Regions from separate parts of the Ammoniphilus soli genome, predicted to be linked through region 1. Evidence: predicted binding sites of a transcription regulator. Region 1 holds the regulator's gene; the other holds the start of a gene.
What was found. Region 1 encodes Rex, which represses fermentation and respiration genes when NADH is low (regulators of the CRP and FNR family bind a similar motif). Its sites were predicted from a motif close to TTGTGAAATATTTCACAA; they were not measured.
Positions count from the first base shown of each region.

Region 2: hcp (hydroxylamine reductase) is a predicted target of Rex. The motif match lies at 4,228-4,245, and genes of this name have one in related genera.

Region 1 covers NZ_JBEGDL010000007.1:165,872-173,426, reverse strand. The annotation lists gene ABLT31_RS16080 (efflux RND transporter permease subunit) at 1-1,894, opposite strand, end outside; gene ABLT31_RS16075 (chemotaxis protein CheW) at 2,088-2,546, opposite strand; gene ABLT31_RS16070 (hypothetical protein) at 2,699-3,025, shown strand; gene groL (chaperonin GroEL) at 3,117-4,754, opposite strand; gene groES (co-chaperone GroES) at 4,858-5,139, opposite strand; gene tatC (twin-arginine translocase subunit TatC) at 5,487-6,263, opposite strand; gene ABLT31_RS16050 (redox-sensing transcriptional repressor Rex) at 6,256-6,903, opposite strand; gene ABLT31_RS16045 (molybdopterin-binding protein) at 6,930-7,555, opposite strand, start outside.
Region 2 covers NZ_JBEGDL010000001.1:511,588-519,142, forward strand. The annotation lists FMN riboswitch at 1-135, shown strand, start outside; gene ribD (bifunctional diaminohydroxyphosphoribosylaminopyrimidine deaminase/5-amino-6-(5-phosphoribosylamino)uracil reductase RibD) at 363-1,460, shown strand; gene ribE (riboflavin synthase) at 1,461-2,102, shown strand; gene ABLT31_RS02715 (bifunctional 3,4-dihydroxy-2-butanone-4-phosphate synthase/GTP cyclohydrolase II) at 2,117-3,310, shown strand; gene ribH (6,7-dimethyl-8-ribityllumazine synthase) at 3,329-3,796, shown strand; gene ABLT31_RS02725 (hypothetical protein) at 3,925-4,128, shown strand; gene hcp (hydroxylamine reductase) at 4,305-5,603, shown strand; gene ABLT31_RS02735 (YusW family protein) at 5,727-6,605, shown strand; gene ABLT31_RS02740 (CcdC family protein) at 6,625-7,125, opposite strand; gene ABLT31_RS02745 (hypothetical protein) at 7,300-7,494, shown strand; gene ABLT31_RS02750 (hypothetical protein) at 7,535-7,555, opposite strand, start outside.

The DNA of each region.
Region 1 (7,555 bases):
GCTCTGATTCTAAGCGATATTTGTTTAAAGCCTCATCGACATTGGCATCGGACTTTAATTTAATGGTCATGCTTGAACGATTCGACTGTCGATTATCCTCATTTCCTAGCCCCGCGCTGCTCAGTATATATTCCACTTGAGAATCGGCCATCACGACTTGTTCTATTTTTTCTACCATTTCCTGAGTCACAGCCAGCTCTGTGCCCTTGGGCATCGTCATATCTACCCAGATCATCTTCAAATCCATATCCGGAAGAAAGCTTTTATTCAATATGGTAGACAACCCGACACTTCCAAGGAACAAGGAAAAAGCCAGTACAGAAGTAATCAGTTTATGCTGTAAGGACCAAGTCAGCAATTTCCGATACTGCACAGTGATCTTTCCCGGTTCATGCTCCTTAATATTCGAACGGAGGATCATCAGCTTTGCCATTAAAGGAACGATCGTTACAGCCACTAATAAGGAAGCTAATAAGGAACAAACGACCGTTAGAGCAAAAGGACGAAAATAAGCTCCCACAATGCCGCTGACAAAGACAAGAGGAACAAACACCGCTACGGTAGTCAATGTGGAAGAAGTAATAGCGCTGCTTACCTCCTTGGCCGCAAAAAGTATCAGGTTCTTATCCCTTTCCTTACTGAGCTGGAAGTGACGGAAAATATTTTCAATGACCACGATACTGTCATCCACCACGCGCCCTACAGCGATCGCCATGCCAAACAGGCTCATCATATTTAAGGTGATACCTAACCAAGACATGAAAATCATACTCACAAGGATGGATAAAGGAATCGAAACAAGAACAATGAGGGTAGAGCGTACATGCCGCAAAAACAAGAGGATCATTATAGATGCCATGATGGCCCCGAGAATTCCCTCTTTCATCATTCCATTGATCGACTTTTTCACTTCTTCTGAGCTGTCATAAACGGTTTCGATTTGCAGATCGGGATATTCCTCTCGGAATTCATCCAGCTTTGCATTAATTTTATTTCCGGTTTCCACTGCATTCGCATCATCGGTCTTATAAATATCCAAACCAATGCCCGGATTCGTATTTAAGCGGCTAATCGAATTTTTATCGGTATAGAATTGAACTTCAGCCACTTCACCCAATTCCACATACGAAAAAGCACCTGAAGAAGAGGAAAGGAAAAGCTTTGTCCTTCTAATTTGCTCAAGATTGGTAAACTCTCCGACTACGCGAACGATCTGGTCTTCTCCGTCCATGGTGACACTGCCGACAGGCGTAGCCACATGGTTGGCTTGAATCAATTGCTTTAGCTCGGATGGAGACAATCCGTACGTGTTTAGAGCATCCACCTTCGGATAGATTTTAATCTTTCGCTTGTAGTCTCCCGTTGTTTCTACCTTTTCAATCCCATCAATTCCTTTCAGCTCTTCCAGCAAAGTATCCTTTACTAGATCATTGAAGGCATTGTCTGAACGCACCCTATCTCGGTTTCCGATGGATAAATAGTACATCGCTTGGCTGGAGGTAGACTCGGTATGTATCTTGGGCCTTGCCGCATTGTCCGGAAGCTTGACGTCATTGATTTTTTTCTCAATTTCATCTCGGACTTCATCCGCATCCGCACCGGAATTTAACCATGCCACTAAACTGGAATGGTTATCACTAGAGGTGGATTCAAGTGTTTTCAATCCTGCGGTATTGACAATGGCCTTCTCCAGCGGCTTGGTCACATCGTCTAAGACATCCTCTGGAGAAGCATTAGGATAACTTGTTGAAACCACTACCACTCCAAAGTTTACGTTCGGTTCGCTCTCTACTTTTAAAGAAGTTGCTGCAACCACACCGCCTAAGGCGATTAAGATCGTAATAATTATCACCGCGGCAGAATTCCTTAAAGAGAATTTTGTCAGAAACTCCATTTCCTCTCGGCCTCCCGTTATCCAGCTGGGCATATATGCCCACGGATTGGTATTATATACCAATGTATAAAATTGTAAAGTTTTATTTATTGCAAGTATATATCGGGAGCTTCCTCGCTTCATTCGCCACAAGCAGGATTTTTTCTCCGCCTTAAGACGGATAGGCAAAAAAAACGCTAAAAGGCTGATACCCTCAGCTTTTTAGCGTTTTTTCCATATCTAATAAAATAATGAGACGTCGATCCATCTTGGTAACCCCTTGTATATAGCTTGACTCGATCCCGCCAACGACGGTAGGAGGGGGCTCTATTTCACTTTTTCTAATATCCGTTACATCGCTGCAGCTATCCACTACAATTCCGACTTCGACTTCTTCCAAACTAAGGACAATGATTCGAGTGTCTTCATTATAGGGTTCAGAAGGAATGCCGAAGCGCTTGCGCAAATCAACAGTCGGGATGACGGATCCTCGTAAATTCATTACACCGATAATATATTCATTCACGTTCGGAACACGCGTCACTTCCGTCATTCTCTCAATGGAATTCACTAGTGAAACGTCGATTCCATAGTCTTCATCGTTTATTCGAAAGATTACAATCTTCATTAAATCATTAAGGGCTTCTACGGTTGCTACAGATGCATCATCCATGTTCCTCTCCCCTTCACCTGTAAGTGTCTTTTAAATCTATTTTACAATGTTATCGCTTTTTGAGATAGAAGAGTTCGCATGGAACGGGTAAAGTCTTTGATTTCGGGAAATAGTAAAATGATGTAAGCATAAATCATATGGAGGTGTCCTACATGAACAAAGATTATATTGTGGGGGTCATCGAAAAATTTGAAAATAGCTCCCAGCCGCTATCTGAGGAATTGAAATCTAAGCTGCAGCAGATAAAATCCAATATAAATTCCATGAATCAGGACGATTTTGACTTATTATCCAATGGGGCTGTCAGAGTTTCGCCAACCATAGAATCAAATGTGGAACAAAATCCATTGGAAGATCTTCGCGGGGTGTACAGCGACTTGGAAGAATTCGCCTTATCGGGAAACTCGGAAAATGAATTGCAGCGGGCCATCACTCAACTGCGCGGCGCTCTTGGTATTCAAGATCGGTACTACCCTTAATTTCTTAAAATAGCAAAAAGGCTTCTCACAGGTTCACAGAACCTAAGAGAAGCCTTTTTAAACCCTTTATATTAAAGGGGGTGTGGGGACGTTACATCATGCCGCCCATTCCACCCATTCCGCCCATGCCGCCCATGTCAGGCATTCCAGCGCCTTTTTCTTCTGGCTTATCAGCGATTACCGCTTCAGTTGTCAAGAACATCGCTGCAACGGATGCTGCATTTTGAAGAGCAGAACGAGTAACCTTAGCAGGGTCAACGATACCCGCTTCGATCATGTTTACCCACTCGCCAGTAGCTGCATTGAAGCCTGTTCCAACTTGCTCATTCTTCAAGCGCTCAACGATTACAGATCCTTCTAGACCAGCATTGCTTGCAATGATGCGAACTGGCTCTTCAAGCGCACGAAGCACGATGCGAGCACCAGTAGCTTCATCCCCTTCAACTTGAACAGCTTCTACAGCCTTAACTACGTTGATAAGAGCCGTACCGCCACCGGATACGATTCCTTCTTCAACGGCAGCGCGAGTAGCATTCAAAGCGTCTTCGATGCGAAGCTTCTTTTCTTTCAATTCGGTTTCAGTAGCTGCACCAACTTTGATTACAGCAACTCCGCCAGCTAATTTAGCCAAGCGCTCTTGAAGCTTTTCCTTATCGAACTCAGAAGTTGTAGTTTCAACTTGAGAACGGATTTGCTTTACGCGAGCATCGATGTTTTCTTTATCTCCTGCACCTTCAACGATAGTAGTGTTTTCCTTAGAAACTACTACGCGTCCTGCTGTACCAAGGTGTTGGATTGTAGCAGCCTTAAGGTCTAAGCCAAGATCTTCTGTGATTACTTGACCGCCAGTCAACACAGCGATATCTTCTAGCATAGCCTTGCGGCGATCCCCGAATCCAGGAGCCTTAACAGCTACAGCAGTGAAGGTTCCGCGAAGCTTATTCACAACTAGAGTTGCAAGAGCTTCCCCTTCTAAATCTTCAGCAATGATCAACAAAGACTTACCTTGTTGAACAACCTTCTCTAATACAGGAAGGATATCTTGAATGCTAGAGATCTTCTTATCAGTGATCAAGATGTAAGGATTCTCAAGAACGGCTTCCATCTTGTCTGTATCAGTGATCATGTAAGGAGACACATATCCGCGGTCAAATTGCATACCTTCAACCACATCTAGTTCTGTGTTGAATCCTTTGGATTCTTCTACAGTGATAACGCCTTCCTTGCCAACCTTTTCCATAGCTTCTGCGATCAATTGTCCGATTTCTTCGTCAGCAGCAGAAATAGCAGCAACTTGAGCGATAGATTCTTTGGTTTCAACATTCTTAGAGATATTCTTGATCTCTTCAACAGCAGCACGAACAGCTTTCTCGATACCCTTGCGGATAACCATTGGGTTCGCACCGGAAGTTACGTTTTTCAACCCTTCACGGATCATAGCTTGAGCTAATACCGTAGCAGTAGTTGTACCGTCACCAGCTACATCGTTCGTCTTTGTTGCTACTTCTTTAACAAGCTGAGCACCCATGTTTTCGAATGCATCTTCAAGCTCGATTTCCTTCGCGATCGTTACGCCATCGTTAGTAATAAGAGGAGAACCAAACTTCTTCTCTAATACTACGTTACGGCCTTTTGGTCCAAGGGTAACTTTAACCGCGTTGGCTAGAGTATCCACACCGCGAAGCATAGAGCGGCGAGCTTCTTCACTAAATCTAATATCCTTTGCCATGTTAATGAAACCTCCTTCTAATTCTCATATGTAGTGCCGAATCTATTTTTCAATTTTCCCGCAGGAAAATTCCATTCATAAAGATAGCTTCCAATCAATGAATTTATTGTAGGATAGCTAGAATATCGCTTTCGCGCATGATTAAATATTCTTTGTCACCGAATTTCACTTCAGTGCCAGCATATTTAGAGAAGATAACTTTATCTCCTTCTTTTACTTCAAGAGCAACGCGCTCTCCGTTTTCGATACGTCCGGAACCTACAGCAACAACGCGGCCCTCTTGAGGCTTTTCCTTTGCTGTGTCTGGCAGAACGATCCCACTTGCTGTTGTTTCTTCCTTAGCAATTGCTTCGAGAACCACACGATCACCTAATGGCTTTAACACTGTGAAACACCCTCCTTAAGGACATTTGCGTTTTATTAGCACTCGCTTAACTTGAGTGCTAACACAATTATTATAATAGTCATTTTTCCCCAACTTTGCAAGCCCCTAAAACAATTTTTTTTCCAAGGTAGCCAGACCACTTTTGTCTAAGCCTTTTATTGTTCTGGAAAAGTTTGTTACTTCCTCATTTTAGCATCTAAAAGTTTTTCATCCAGTTAAAAAATTGTAAAAGATTTCTAATCCTAGGGAATTACCCTTTACATTGTAACCGAAGGAGGGCTAGAGCATACTACAGGCATCCGCAGTGAGCGCAAAAAAGAGAGGATCGACATCTCCCCTCTTCTGATCTAATCATCCGTATCTATAATGGCAAACTCTTCTTCATCCTTTTCCCATTCCTTATCTCTTTCCTGCTGTCTGCGATAAACAAATTTGGATAACCAAATACTGATTTCATAGAGTGCGATGAGAGGAATGGAAACGAGGATATTAGAGATGAAGTCTGGCGGTGTCACCATGGCTGCAATGGTCACAAATACTAAAACTGCGTATTTTCTCCACTTGGCGAGAATAATTGGATTGACTATCCGAATGGTCGTTAAAAACAAAATGACGACAGGCAGCTCAAATAATAAGCTTACGGGCAATACCAGGTTAAACATGAATTGAAAATATTGAGTCAACCCGTACGTTTCCTCTGCCCCGAGAGCCGAGGTGAAATTGGACATAAAGCCAATAATCATAGGAAGTAAAATATAATATCCGAATGCTATGCCCAACAACAACAGAATGACAGCAAAAGGAATATACGTAAGCAATGCCCTCTGCTCCACCTCAGTCAAGCCTGGAGACATGAAGCGCCAAACATGGAAAAGGATTACAGGCATCGTCAGGACCAAGGCAATGATAAAAGATACCTGCATGTAGATGCGCAACGCATCAGAGAGCCCGAACACGTGCCAAGATACGTTTGATGCTGCCGGGTCGTTTTTCAAATGTTCGACTACAGCTGGTGCTGCTAAAAAGCCGAGTATCATAAATAAGATAAAACAGGCGATAACCCAAATGAGCCTTTTGCGAAGCTCAGACAGGTGATCTACCATGGACATTTCTTTATCATTCATCTTCTTCTACGACCACCGGTTCATTTTTTTTCAAGAAGTATACGAGTGACTGCAACTCCACACTAAGGTCAATGTAGTGGATTTTTATGTCGTCTGGCACCTGCAGCCGAGTCGGAGTAAAGTTTAGGATTCCCTTGATGCCGGACTTCACCAATTGATCCGTAACCTCCTGTGCAGCCTGTACAGGAACGGTCAAAATGGCTACTAGAGCATGTTCTTCACGGACGATCCTATCAAAGTTGTTTAGAGGATAGATGGGGATGCCATTAATTTTTTGTCCCACTTTCGAAGGGTCATTATCAAAAGCGGCAACGATCATCGCATTATTTTTCAAAAAGTCATACTGCAATAAAGCCGTCCCTAGATTTCCTACTCCAACTAGAATGACATGTGTGGTCTCATCCTGCTTCAAGAACTCTCGCAGAAATTGAATCAGATATTCCACATCATATCCATACCCTTTCCTGCCCAAGGCTCCCAGATAAGATAGATCACGGCGTATCGTTGCTGGATCGATATTCAGGGACCGGCTGAGCTCCGCTGACGAGACCCTGCGGATCCCTAGGGAGGAGAGCCGATCGAGATAACGAAAATAAATGGGCAATCTCTTAGCCGTAACCTTTGGTATGGCATGTTCCATAAACTCACCTCCTCACCGTCTAATTGCTAACAAGTATGAAATCCTCCATATCCCAAGGAGGTAATGTCTTTTTCTGTAATCTTTTCACCTGCTAGGATCCGCGGCAAAAAGACATCAAATGAGGTAAAAGGATCATGCATGACACAGCCGGGCAATCCCATGATCGGGGTATTCCCAAAGTATGCAATCAAAAGCATAGAACCTGGAAGCATCGGTGTCCCATAGCGGACAATGTCAGCTCCTACCCCTTTAATGGCACCAGGCGTCCGATCGTCCGGATCCACCGACATGCCTCCTGTAACAAGGATCAAGTCCATTTTTTTCTCGATAAAATGCTTGATTTCATCTTGGATATGATCCGCTTCATCATTAGCGAACCGCTGCTCAACCATCTCGGAACCAAAAGCCTGAAGCTTTTTTTGAATGATGGGTCCGAATTTATCCTGAATTCTGCCCGTGTACACTTCACTTCCGGTCGTCACCACTCCAACCTTTAAAGAATGGAAAGGCTTAACGGTTATCGCGGGTTGGGAGGCAATCTGCTCTACATGGGCAATTTTCTCTTCCTCAATAATTAGCGGAATCGGCCGGACTCCTGCTAAAGATTGACCGGATTCAACCACGCGGTTGTTCAGTAAGGTGGATAGAGAGA
Region 2 (7,555 bases), on a different contig from region 1:
TCGGGGCCGGGTGAAATTCCCGACCGGCGGTGATGGGGCCAGTCCCCTCAGTCCGTGAGCCGATACCTAGTAGGTTGACGCTGATTCGGTGAAATTCCGAAACCGACAGTATAGTCTGGATGGGAGAAGGAAATGGGAAGAAGCAGTGAAAGACTGTGCTTATTTGGATATGCCTTTTTAGGTTTGGCATGGCATGCGCACAGATCTGAAGAACCATGCTTTCTTTTTGCTACCGATAAACCAAGCCCTGGGAATAGTCTACCTATTTCTGGGGCTTTTTGTATTTAATAGGGTTGGAAAAAATAAGTAGGGTACCTTTCTGTTCTGCATGAGTGCAAGCTTTCTTGGAGGAGCGGATACGATTGAATACGCATGAATACTTTATGGACATGGCCCTTCAATGGGCGAGTACAGCAAAAGGTCAAACAGCACCTAATCCGATGGTTGGAGCCATAGTGGTTAAAGATGGGGAAATCGTTGGGATGGGGGCACATCTAAAAGCGGGAGAGCCGCATGCCGAGATTCATGCTTTAGCTATGGCTGGAGAAAAGGCAAAGGGGGCAACCATTTATGTCACCCTCGAACCTTGTTCCCATCATGGAAAGACGCCTCCGTGTGCGGATGCCGTCATTCGTGCAGGGATTTCTCAGGTGGTAATAGCAATGCTTGACCCCAATCCGCTGGTGGCTGGCCGTGGCGTTCAGCGGCTTAAGGAAGCCGGCATCGAAGTGATTCATGGCGTCCGTGAGGCTGAGTCCCGCAGATTAAATGAAGTTTTTATCAAATACATTACCACGCAGCGTCCTTTTGTTACCATTAAGACAGCTAATACGCTCGATGGAAAAGTGGCTACACAGACGGGAAGCAGTCGATGGGTCACGGGAGAGAAGGCAAGGCAGGATGTTCATCGATTGAGGCACCAGAATCAGGGGATTCTAGTAGGAGTCAATACGATTATAAAAGATAATCCAGAATTAACAACCCGTCTTCCTGAGGGCGGAAGAAATCCTCTTAGAATTGTATTGGATTCCAAGCTAAGAATTCCCTTAGAGTCAAAGGTTGTACAGGATGGACAAGCCCCTACATGGATTTATACAACATTTGAGGCTGACGAAGGAAAGCTCCGTCAACTGAAGCTAGCCGGTGTGGAAGTTTTTCGAGTCTCTGACGGACCGCTGGTAGGTGTTGAAGATGTCCTCAAGCATTTAGGGGAACATCAGGTTTCCTCCATTCTTGTTGAGGGAGGAAGCCAAGTGAACGGATCGTTCCTTCGGGCAAGAGCGATAGATAAAGTGATCACCTACTTTGCACCCAAGCTCGTTGGAGGAGCCCTAGCCCCGACATCCTTTGGGGGTGACGGCATTCAACAGATGGAAGAAGCCATCCATCTGCAGCATATGGAAGTGGAAACGGTGGGTGAGGATTTGCGAGTAGAGGGGTATCCGGAATGGGGGGATTAGATGTTTACCGGGATTATTGAAGAATTGGGATCGATCCAAGGAATAAAGAGAGGCGGGGAGTGGCTGGTCCTGACCATTGGCGCTTCAAGGATTTTGAAGGATGTTCAATTAGGGGACAGCATCGCCGTAAATGGAGTTTGTTTAACGGTAACCTCCTTTACCTCCCGTGAATTTACCGTGGATGTAATGCCAGAGACTTTTCAAAAAACAAGCTTATCGGACATTCAAGTGGGAAGCCAAGTGAATCTGGAAAGAGCAATGGCAGCAGGCGGCAGATTCGGCGGACATTTTGTTTCCGGGCATGTCGATGGAACGGGGAAGATTGCCTCCAAAAAAGGATACGGAAACGCTGTCCTTATTGAGATAAAAGCTCCCGAACATCTGCTGCATTATATGATACCTAAAGGCTCGATTACCATCGATGGGATTAGCCTTACCATTTTGGATGTCGCTTCGGACAGTTTCCGGGTTTCCATTATACCGCACACGCTCTCGATGACCACGCTTCAACACAAGGGAATAGGGGCTGTTGTAAATTTAGAGTGTGACATGATTGGCAAATATATTGAAAAATTTATCGCTGCCCGTAAGCCAGCTTCCAAACTAACAGAAGCATTCTTGTCGGAGCATGGATTTTTCTAGGGAGGGGAAAAGAAATGTTTCATTCCATTGAAGAAGCGATCCACGATTTAAAGCAAGGCAAGCCGATCATCGTCGTCGATGATGAAGATCGCGAAAATGAAGGGGATTTTGTAGCCTTATCAGAAAAGGCCACCCCAGAAGTGATCAATTTCATGATTACGCATGGACGAGGGCTGGTCTGTGTTCCGATTACAGAGGAAAGAGCCCAAGAGCTTAAGCTCCAGCCCATGGTGGTGAACAATACGGATGCTCATTCGACTGCTTTTACCGTCTCTGTAGATTCATTTAGCACCACGACCGGCATTTCAGCGCATGAGCGCTCTCAAACGGTTATGGATCTGATTAATCCGGAAACGAAACCAAGCCATTTTCGCAGACCTGGCCATATCTTCCCGCTTGTTGCAAAAAAGGGCGGGGTATTGCGCCGAGCCGGGCACACGGAAGCTGCTGTAGATTTGGCCCGTATGTGCGGAGCCTCCCCATCGGGGGTTATTTGTGAAATCATCAAGGAAGATGGGACAATGGCCCGTGTGCCAGACCTCTTAGAAATTGCCAAGCAATTTGACCTAAAGATCATTACCATTGAAGAATTGATCAAGTATCGCACCAATAAAGAAAAGCTTGTTCATCGTGAGGTTGAGGTAACCATGCCGACGGATTTTGGGACCTTCCGGGCTGTTGCCTATACCAATGATGTGGATCATAAAGAACACGTCGCCCTTGTAAAAGGGACCATTGATCCGGAACGTCCGACCCTAGTGCGAGTTCATTCCGAGTGCTTGACCGGAGATGTATTCCACTCCCATCGCTGTGACTGCGGACCGCAATTGGAAGCGGCGCTATCGCAAATCGAGCAGGAAGGAAATGGAGTCCTTCTCTATATGCGCCAGGAGGGACGCGGCATTGGGCTGATCAATAAATTAAAAGCGTATGAGCTGCAGGAACAAGGATTCGATACGGTTGAAGCGAATGAAAAACTAGGGTTTCCCGCTGATCTTCGGGAGTATGGCATTGGTGCGCAAATTCTAAAAGATCTAGGGGTACGCAAGATCAAATTATTAACGAACAACCCGCGTAAAATTATGGGGCTTTCCGGTCATGATCTAGAGATCGTGGAAAGAGTTCCTATTCAAATGCAAACAAACAAAAGCAATGAACGGTATTTGAACACAAAGAAAGATAAACTCGGTCACTTATTAAACTTATAAATAAAGGGGAAATATACAATGGCAAAGGTCTATGAAGGAAAACTAGTCGGTACAGGCTTAAAATTCGGAATCGTTGTAGGGCGTTTTAATGAATTTATTACGTCCAAGCTATTGAGTGGCGCTCTTGACGCCTTAAACCGCCACGGGGTTGAAGAAGATGATGTAGAAGTGGCTTGGGTTCCGGGAGCGTTTGAAATTCCCATGATTGCGAAAAAGATGGCGGAAAGCGGGAAATACGATGCCGTCATTACCTTAGGGACGGTAATCAGAGGTGCTACCCCTCATTTTGACTTCGTATGCAATGAAGCGGCGAAAGGTGTTGCAGCGATTGCGCTGCAGACAGGTATTCCGACTATTTTCGGAGTACTTACGACAGACACGATTGAACAAGCGATTGAACGCGCAGGGACAAAAGCAGGGAATAAAGGCTGGGAGTCCGCAGCGGTTGCCATCGAAATGGCCAATTTATCCAGACAATGGAGTTAAATCAATAAGAAGGAGCTTCCTTTTATCGGGAAGCTCCTTTTTTCATATCGGCAGAATAAAAACACTTGAATTTTTATAAATTATAATGTATATTTAAAACATCAAAGGGATGAAATGAGGGGAAGTTAATGAATACCGAAGTGTTAGAGGGTAAAGGTGAACTCCAAGGACAGCAAGAAAGTGAACTGCTGCGCCAGTCCCTGCTTGAGGCCACGGAAACGATTGAATATATGGTCAACTCCCTCATGTGGAGTGCTGAATATAAAGTTTTAGCTCAATCTAAAGAGAAGCTATGGAAGCTAAAGCAAGTATTGGCTCATCTAGATGCTTAAATGACAGGAAGCGGTATTCACCGCTTCTTTTTTGTGTATAAAATCATTTGATCGGCACGAGAAGCCGACTCTTGTGGAATAAGGAAAAAAACTTAGACATTGTGATAAATGTCACTATGTCTTTTGCTCCTCCTTGGTAAGATAGGTTTAGTTCAAATCACGAGGAGGTAAAAATAATGTTTTGTTACCAATGTGAACAAACTCCTACCGGGGGTTGTAAAGTTATCGGCGTATGCGGAAAGAATGAAGATATCGCAAGTTTGCAGGATACAATGATTTTTGCGCTAAAAGGAATTGCAGCTTATGCAACTCATGCCCGCCAGTTGGGTTACTCTGATCCAGAGGTAGATGCAACAACCCATGAAGCTTTGTATATGACCTTAACAAACTCTAACTTTAATATGCAAGAGCATATCGATATGGCCATGAAAGTGGGACGTGCTGCGGTTAAAGTCATGGACTTGCTAGACCGTGCCCATACTTCACGACTAGGGATTCCTCAACCGATTACAATTTCGCAAAATAAAGTAGAAGGCAAGGCGATTGTAGTAACGGGGCACAACCTGTTTGCTTTGGAAGAACTTCTAAAGCAAACTGAAGGCAAAGGAATTAACATTTATACTCACTCTGAAATGCTTCCAGCTCATGGTTATCCAGGCTTAAAGAAATACGCTCACCTAAAAGGGAATATCGGAAAAGCCTGGTTTGACCAGCGTCGCTTGTTCGAGCAGTTCCCTGGAGCGATTTTGGCCACCACAAACTGCGTTATGCCGATTAAAGGAAGCTATGCGGATCGCTTCTTCTCCTACGAAGTGGCTGGTTTGGAAGGCGTTACGAAGATTCAAGGCGAGGATTTTAGCCCATTAATTGAAAAGGCACTTTCTCTTCCAGAAGCCAATATGGAATCTGATCAAACTTTAACAACAGGCTACCATCACGAGACCGTTTTAGGATTAGCCCCTGAAATCATTGCAGCGGTAAAGGCCGGAAAGATCAAGCGCTTCTTCGTTATTGCAGGCTGTGATGCCCCAGGGAAAGGCGGGGAGTATTATCGTGAATTAGCGACCTCTCTACCCAACGATACGGTTATTCTCACTACATCCTGCGGTAAATTCCGCTTCAATGATGTAGATTACGGAACTGTAGGAGATACCGGGATTCCTCGCTATATTGACTTAGGACAATGCAATAACTCCGGGTCTACCGTAAAAATTGCAATGGCCTTAGCAGATGCTTTTGGCTGTGAAGTCAACGAGTTGCCTGTAAGTATTGTATTATCCTGGTTTGAGCAAAAGGCAGTTGCCATCCTATTGGGATTGTTCAGCCTAGGAATCAAAGACATCCGCATTGGTCCTAAGCCGCCGGAATTTATCACTCCAGGCGTACTGAATGTCCTGCAGCAGGCATTTAACCTGAAGCTAATCGGCGAAGCGCAAGACGACATGGCTGATATGCTGGCTCTATCTACTCACTAAGTCTGACAAGATTAAGACCGCTCCGGGATAAGGGGCGGTTTTTTTGTGCAATTTTTGTACAACCCCCATAAACTCCCACTTGATCTCGAATAGATTCAATAAAGAAAAAGTGAGAGGTGCAATATGAAAATAAATAAAATAGGATATATTTCAATAGGTGCCGTTTTTGCACTTATCATATCGTTTAGTTTGATCAGCTTGGCTGATTACCAGAAGAACCAATCGCAAACGGAAACTGCAGCAGGAACCAATTCTCAGCAAGAAGGGACTCAAACAAATCAATCCACAGTCGAAGGCCAAGTCTCCTTTCTCGATGGGGAAACCGGAGAATTCAAGGTATTCGATGGCAAGCAAAGTCATAGCTTTCAACTTACTTCACAGACTCAAGTGATGGTAAATGAAGTAAAAGGCGATAGGAACAATCTGGCATTGAACGATGAAGTGAAGGTCATCCTGAATTCGAATGGAGATGCTCGTTATATCTTAATTAATAAAGAATTGGAAGCCAAGCAAGACGTTCAACAGGCGGTAAATCCAACAACGGATTCCTCTGCAGGATCTGCCGGGAGCAGTGCAGCAGCTGAGCCTGTTCCAGTCCAAAGGGCGGAACCTTCGCAAGGTCTGCCGTTCAAAGAGTTAAAGGTAGAACTTCATCAAGGATCTAAGAAGGTCAAATTGGAGTGGAAAAAAGATGACGTGGAAGTGGAAATAAAAACAGGAAATGGAGAGCTCAAGCTTAAAGGGACAGAAGCCAATCAATACGTGGAGAAATGGTATTCCACCCTACCTGATGCGGAGAAAGCTTCAGAGGAAGAAATGATTGCGTTTATTGCCAACTCCTTTGAGATTGACGCGAGCAAACCATTTGAGTGTACCATTGAATGGAAAAGAGAAGGAGGAAAGGAAGGGAAATGGACAGTCCATCCAAAGGACTGGGGCAATGGAAAAGAAAAGTCAAAAGGGAAATCTGATGACGACGATGATCAGCATGATGACGATTAAACTCAAAAAGTCTTACCCCTTACATGTGGGGCAAGACTTTTTTCTCGTTTGCCTTTGAGCCGTTTTTTAGCGTTTCAATTAACTGCTTGTACTTAAGGGCCATAGCAATTCGCCATGGGAAAATCATCCCAATAGCAAGGATATAAAACAACCCGCCTGTTTCATAAAAGGAAATATACTCTTCTAAATACACTCTTAATCCCATCCGCAGCAGGAACAATCCCATTAAAATGGCCATAAATGATTTGGACCGCTTCAAGAATATATCAGGTCCCTTAACTTCAAATTTTGAGGTGAGGATGAGTGGAACCGAAAGAAGCATCCCCAAAAGGAGCGATTCGACCGCATAGAGCAGAGGTACATGCATGGGTGGATATAAGAACATGGCAAAGCCTGTGCTCATGAATAAAGGAGGCAAAACAATTTGTTTCAGGGAAATAGCTTGTTTGGCTCGCTTAACCCGGACAGCCATGACGATCGTCGCCATAAGGAGACTAAGGAGCGAAATGGCAATAGTCATGTGAATCCTTCCCTTCCTCGTTCTTAGCTCTCCCCATTATATCAAAAAAATAAATGAAAGAAACATTTCAAAAAAGTCCTCTAAGTGAAATTGTAACATAGATGCCGTAATCCTCAGGATGATTGAATCATATATATATAAGGAAATGACAACTTATTGCGAGGAGGAGATACGATGCCCATGTCGTGCAGGATTGTTTGTTCGAATGAGTTAGTCTTTCAGGATATTTGCGATCAGCTTAATCTTTTGCAGGTTTTATACTTAAAGGAAGTGGAAAGGTTGGAGATTTGCGTAAAGCGCGATCCGGAATATGTCAGCAAGTTTTTGCTTGAAAACGGATTCGAGGCCCACGTCCTTGTTCATACGTGAAAAAAGAAAAGCCCTTTCCGATAGGAATTGGAAAGGGTGATTAGGAATTAATATTTTTCGC